DNA from 2 places in the Mesorhizobium sanjuanii genome. Region 1 is predicted to be linked to the other one. Evidence: riboswitches for the same ligand, from Rfam matches in the RefSeq annotation. Region 1 holds a riboswitch; the other holds the start of a gene.
The links. A riboswitch is a leader RNA that binds a small molecule or an ion and turns the genes downstream of it on or off. The one in region 1 is predicted to bind S-adenosylmethionine.
Positions count from the first base shown of each region.

Region 2: another riboswitch for S-adenosylmethionine. It lies ahead of CN311_RS08470 (O-succinylhomoserine sulfhydrylase); the one in region 1 lies ahead of metX (homoserine O-acetyltransferase MetX).

Region 1 is NZ_NWQG01000054.1:15,845-19,049, forward strand. Features, by position in the region: gene metW (methionine biosynthesis protein MetW) at 1-208, opposite strand, end outside; gene metX (homoserine O-acetyltransferase MetX) at 267-1,436, opposite strand; SAM riboswitch at 1,553-1,630, opposite strand; gene hisC (histidinol-phosphate transaminase) at 1,760-2,869, shown strand; gene CN311_RS11015 (prephenate/arogenate dehydrogenase family protein) at 2,874-3,205, shown strand, end outside.
Region 2 is NZ_NWQG01000045.1:25,736-28,940, reverse strand. Features, by position in the region: gene CN311_RS08475 (2'-deoxycytidine 5'-triphosphate deaminase) at 21-1,112, opposite strand; SAM riboswitch at 1,191-1,268, shown strand; gene CN311_RS08470 (O-succinylhomoserine sulfhydrylase) at 1,326-2,516, shown strand; gene CN311_RS08465 (ceramide glucosyltransferase) at 2,542-3,205, opposite strand, start outside.

The sequences.
Region 1 (3,205 bases):
CGCCCTGGATGACGGAGAGGCCGCGCGCCACGCATTCGTTGACGCCGCGCTGCGACAATTCCATCCCGCGGCCGTCGACCTGCTTGGTGTCCTGCAGCAATTCGAGCAGCAGGCCGTCACCGGAGCCGACATCCAGCACCCGCGACCGCGGCGGGATGAGATCGGCGACGACTTCGAGGTCGACGCGCTGGGCGCGATTGACGCTCACAGGGCTGCCTCCTGTGCGGCGCATGATCCAGTTCCGAAAAGTCTGCAACTTTTCGGGGTCATGCGCTGAGCCCTCTTGCGCGCGCGGCCGAGGCGATGAAGCCGTTGATGGCGGCGAACAGCTCCGGCTCGTCGAGCAGGAAGGCGTCGTGGCCGCGGTCGGTCTCGATTTCGACGAAGGAGACCGAGGCGCCGGCCGCGTTCAGCGCATGGACGACCGAGCGGCTTTCCTCGGTCGGAAACAGCCAGTCGCTGGTGAAGGAGACCAGGCAAAAGCGGGTCCTGGTGCCGGCGAAGGCGTCGGCCAGCCGTCCGCCATGGTCGGCGGCAAGGTCGAAATAGTCCATCGAACGGGTCATGTAGAGATAGGAATTGGCGTCGAAACGGTCGACGAAGGTCATGCCCTGATGGCGCAGGTAGCTTTCGATCTGGAAATCGGCGTCGAAACCGAAGGTGAGCGCTTCGCGGTCCTGAAGGTTGCGGCCGAATTTCCGATGCAGGGCCGCCTCCGACAGATAGGTGATGTGGGCGGCCATGCGCGCCACCGCCAGCCCCTTTTCAGGCCGCTTGCCAAGCTCGAAATATTTGCCGCCATGCCAGTCGGGGTCGGCCATGACAGCTTGCCTGCCGACCTCGTGGAAGGCGATGTTCTGCGAGGAATGGCGGGCGCCGGTGGCAATCGGCAGCGCCGAGAAAACGCGTTCCGGGTAGCTCGACGCCCATTGCAGCACCTGCATGCCGCCCATCGAGCCGCCAAGCACGCAGAACAGTTTTTCGATGCCGAAATGGTCGATCAGCATGAGCTGCGCCCGCACCATGTCGCGGATGGTGATGACCGGCAGATCGAGACCGTAGGGCTTGCCGGTGGCGGGATTGATCGAGGCGGGACCGGTGGAGCCGAGGCAGCCGCCGATGACGTTGGAGCAGATGACGAAGAAGCGGTTGGTGTCGATGATCCTGCCGGGGCCGATCAGCACCTCCCACCAGCCGGGCTTGCCGGTCACCGGATTGGTGTTGGCGACATGCTGGTCGCCGGTCAGGGCGTGGCAGACGAGGATGGCGTTGGAGCGGGCGTCATTGAGGGTGCCGTAGGTCTGGTAGGCGATCTGGAACGGCGACAGCAGCGTGCCGGCGTCGAGCTTGAGCGGCTTGTCGGCGCCAAAACGCAACACCGGGCTCGACGGCTGGTCGGCCTCATTGTTGGTTTTTCGAGCGCGCAGAGCGGCCATCACATCCTCTTATACTCGTATCGGCTTTGCGAAGATCGCTTGCGATTCTCGCGCCGATGCGGTCGTCCGGCCGGCCGCGGACAACAAAAAACCGGCAACGCCATCGCAAAGCCGGTTACAGGATGCAAACGGCCCTTTAGCGAGTTGTTTAACGTGGCTGCAAGCCGACCGGCCAAATCACCACGGAAGTTCGCTCTCTTCTAGAGCCGGCGCGCGCCGGCGTCAACGGCCACCCATGATTTGCCGCCTCTCGACATTCCGGGCCATGGCTTGTATTTCCGCTGCGGCTTCCGGACGGAAGCACTCTCGACGGATTTCGCGACATGAACCAGAGACCGGATCAGGCACGGCCAACGCCCCGCGCGGGGATCATGGACATCGAAGCCTATGTGCCGGGCAAGAGCACGGCGCCGGCCGGCGTGGCGAAAGTCCACAAATTGTCGTCGAACGAAAACCCGCTCGGTCCCTCGCCGAAGGCGATCGAGGCCGCGCGCGACGTCGCAGCCAGGCTCGACATCTATCCCGACGGCACCGCCAGGCGCCTGCGCGAGGCGATCGCCGAGGTGCACGGCCTGAATGCGGCAAACATCATCTGTTCCAATGGTTCCGACGAGATACTGGGCCTGCTGGCGCAGACCTATCTGGCGCCGGGCGACGAAGCCATTTTCACCGAACACGCCTTCATGGTCTACAAGATCTACATCCAGTCGGCAGGTGCTGTCCCGGTGTCGGTCAAGGAGACCGACGAGCGCGCCGACGTGGATGCGATATTGGCGGCCGTCACACCGCGTACCAGGATCGTTTTCCTCGCCAATCCCAACAACCCTACCGGCACCTATTTGCCGTTCCAGGAGGTGCGCCGGCTGCATGCCGGGCTGCCAAGAAACGTGCTTCTGGTGCTGGATGCGGCTTACGCCGAATATGTGCGCCGCAACGATTATGAAGCCGGCATCGAGCTGGTCGGCGGAGCCGAGAACGTGGTCATGACCCGCACCTTCTCCAAGCTCGGGCTTGGCGGCGCGCGGATCGGCTGGATGTACGGCCCCATGCACATCGTCGATGCGATCAACCGCATTCGCGGTCCCTTCAACGTCAACGCGACGGCGATCGAGGCCGGCATTGCCGCGATCCGCGACCGCGCCCATGTCGAGCGCAGCGTCGCGCATAACGAAACCTGGCTCGCCTGGCTGAGCGAGGAACTGACGACGCTCGGGCTGCGGGTGACGCCGAGCGTCGGCAATTTCGTCCTCATCCATTTTCCCGAGGACAAAAAACATTCAGCGGCAGCTGCGGACGATTACCTCTCCGCACGCGGCTACATATTGCGGCGCGTGTCCGGCTATGGCTTCCCGAATGCACTGCGCATGAGCATCGGCACCGAAGAGGCCAATCGCGGCGTTGTCGCCGCACTCACGACATTCCTGAAAAGCTGAGACAATGACATCACCGATGTTCGATAAGATCGCGCTGGTCGGCATCGGCCTGATCGGCTCGTCGCTGGCCCGCGTCATCCGCCGCGAGGGCCTAGCCCGGCATGTCGCCATCGCGACGCGCAGCGAAACCACGCTGGCGCGAGCCAGGCAACTGGACCTCGGCTCCTCCTACACCATGGATGCCAGGGAAGCGGTCCGCGATGCCGATCTGGTCATCGTCTCGGTGCCGGTCGGTTCCTCGGGCGAAGTGGCGGAGGAGATCGCGCCGGCGCTGAAGAAGGGCGCCATCCTCACCGATGTGGGTTCCACCAAGGCGTCGGTCATCGCACAGATCGA
Region 2 (3,205 bases), on a different contig from region 1:
TGTGAGACTGGCGGAACCGATCAGCGCGCGGCGCGGAAATGCTTGGACAGTTTCAGGCCCTGCGCCTGGTAGTTCGAGCCGAGATCGGTGCCGTAGAGCGCCTGCGGCCGCTTCAGCATGTGCTCGTAGACCAGGCGGCCGACGATCTGGCCGTGATCGAGGATGAACGGCACTTCATGGCTGCGCACTTCGAGCACCGCCCGGCTGCCGGTGCCGCCGGCCGCGGAATGGCCGAAACCCGGATCGAAGAAGCCGGCATAGTGGACGCGGAATTCGCCGACCAGGGGATCGAAGGGCGTCATCTCGGCGGCGTAGAGCGGCGGGACGTGCACCGCTTCCTGGCTGACCAGGATATAGAATTCGTCCGGATCGAGCACCAGCTCGCCGGCGCCGCTCTTGTAGAGCGGCTCCCAGAAGTCGACGACATCCTGCGCGGCGCGCTTGTCGACATCGACCAGCCCGGTGTGATGCTTGCCGCGGTAGCCAACCAGACCGTCCTTGTCGCCATCGAGGTCAATCGACAGGGCGATACCGCCGCCGGAAATGTTCGGCGGCTCGGTGGCGACCAGCGTCTCGGCACGGTGCAGTTCGCTAAGCTCGCGTTCCGACAGAAGCGCGTTGCCGGTGCGGAACCGGATCTGCGACAGCCGTGAGCCGGTGCGGACCACGATCGGGAAGGTGCGCGGGCTGACCTCCAGATAGAGCGGCCCGGTGTAGCCGGCGGCGATCTTGTCGAACTCGTGGCCGCGATCGGTCATCACGCGGGTGAAGATGTCGAGCCGCCCGGTCGAGCTCTTCGGGTTGGCCGAAGCCGAAATGTTTTCAGGCAGCGCCAGGCTTTCGAGCAGCGGCACGATGTAGACGCAGCCGGTTTCGAGCACGGCGCCCTCCGCCAGATTGATCTCGTGCAGCTTCAGCCGGTCGAGCTTTTCGGCGACCTTATGGTTCGGACCTGGCAGGAAGGAGGCGCGCACGCGCCAGGCCTTGTCGCCGAGCCTGAGGTCGAGGCTGGCCGGCTGGATCTGATCGGCATCAAGCGCAGGCGCCTTCAGCGCGCCGGACTGGAACAGCGCGGAAATGTCGTGATCGGGAAGAATGCCTGTCTGCCGCAAAGGCTGCTCCAAGGGCCGCTGGTACAAACCTCTTAATCAAGCCGGCAATTGACGCAAGCGCGGCGCGGGTCTAAAGGGTCGTTATCCCGTGGTGATTTGGCCGGTCGGCTTGCAGCCACGTTAAACAAGTCGCTAAAGGACCGTCGGGCCGCAAGGCCGTATGGACCGGTTGCGACTTTCGCGGCCGGTTTTTTTGTGTCTGGAACAAAAGCGATGAGCACCAAGAAGCGTAACTGGAAGCCTCAAACCGCACTCGTGCATGGCGGGACGCTGCGTTCCGGCTTCGGCGAAACATCCGAGGCGATGTACCTCACCCAGGGCTACGTCTACGAGACGGCACAGGCGGCGGAAGCCCGCTTCAAGGGCGAGGAACCGGGCTTCATCTATTCGCGCTACGCCAATCCCACGGTCGACATGTTCGAAAAACGCATGTGCGCGCTGGAAGGCGCGGAAGACGCACGCGCCACCGCATCAGGCATGGCGGCGGTGACCGCCGCACTTCTGTGCAGTGCCAGGGCCGGTGACCATATCGTGGCGGCGCGCGCGCTGTTCGGCTCCTGCCGCTGGGTGGTCGAGACGCTGGCGCCGAAATACGGCATCGAGGCGACGCTGGTCGACGGCACCGACATCGCCAATTGGGAAAAGGCGGTCAGGCCAAACACCAAGCTGTTGTTCCTGGAAAGCCCGACCAATCCAACGCTGGAAGTGGTCGACATCGCCGCCGTCGCAACGCTTGCCAATTCGATCGGGGCGCGGCTGATCGTCGACAACGTCTTTGCCACCCCCTTGCAGCAGAGGCCTTTGCAGCTCGGCGCCCACATCGTCGTCTATTCGGCGACCAAGCATATTGACGGCCAGGGGCGATGCCTGGGCGGCGTCATCCTCTCAGACAAGAAGTGGATCGACGAGAATTTGCACGACTATTTCCGCCATACCGGACCCAGCCTGTCGCCGTTCAATGCCTGGACGCTGCTCAAGGGCCTGGAGACGCTGCCGCTGCGCGTGCGCCAGCAGACGGAAAGTGCCGGCAAGATCGCGGATTTCCTCGCGGAGCGGCCTGAGATAGCCCGCGTCATCTATCCCGGCCGTGCCGATCACCCGCAGGCGGCCGTCGTCAAGAAGCAGATGACGGGCGGCTCGACGCTGATCTGCCTCGACGTCAAGGGCGGAAAGCAAGCGGCCTTCGCCTTCCAGAACGCTCTCGACATCGTGCTGATCTCCAACAATCTTGGTGACGCCAAGAGCCTGATCACCCATCCGGCGACGACGACGCACAAGAATCTGAGCGACGAGGCCCGCGCCGAACTCGGCATCGGACCGGGCACGCTGAGGCTGTCGGTCGGGCTTGAAGATACGGACGATCTGCTCGCGGATGTCGAGCAGGCGCTGAAAGCCGCCAAATAGGATAAGGTATTGGTCGGCCCGATGGTCAGGCGCCCGACGGAGTCTCTTCCAGGTCGGCGACGGCTTTGGTGTGGATGGTCATCGTGTTGCCGCGCCAGTCTACGGCGCCGCTGAGCCAACCACGCGCCCAGATCGCCGGCAGCATCATGTCACGCGCCATCATCGCCGGGATCGTGCGTAGCGACAGGTGCCAGCCCTTGGCCGCGGCCAAGATGCATTCCGGAAGATAGGCGAGCGCCAAGACGCCGATGGCCGTGACCGGCAGGCTGATGCCGAAGCCTGCCGCCGCCACCAATGCAAGCACCAGCGGCGCCGCCACGCCGGTCAATATTTCGGGCGCGAAGAACAGCGGGAAGGTGACGCGGCGCAAGCGCGCCCAGCGGGCCTGGCGTGACCAGATTTCGCCAAATGTGCGCTGGCCGAGCGGCTGCTCGAATGGCGAGGCGACGAGATTGACGCGCAAGCCGAGTCCATTGAGCAGCTTGGTCGCGGCAGCGTCCTCGGCGATCTCGGCGGCAAGCGCGCGAATGCCGCCATTGGCATCGAGCATCGGCTTGTTCCACAGCATGCTCTTGCCCTGGGCAAAGCCGAGGCCGAGTGCCTCGCCGGCATATTGCCAGCGCGCCTGCAGCGGGTTGAGGAAGGCGCATTCGACTTCGGCCCAGAACCCATCCGGCCGCGAGCCGATC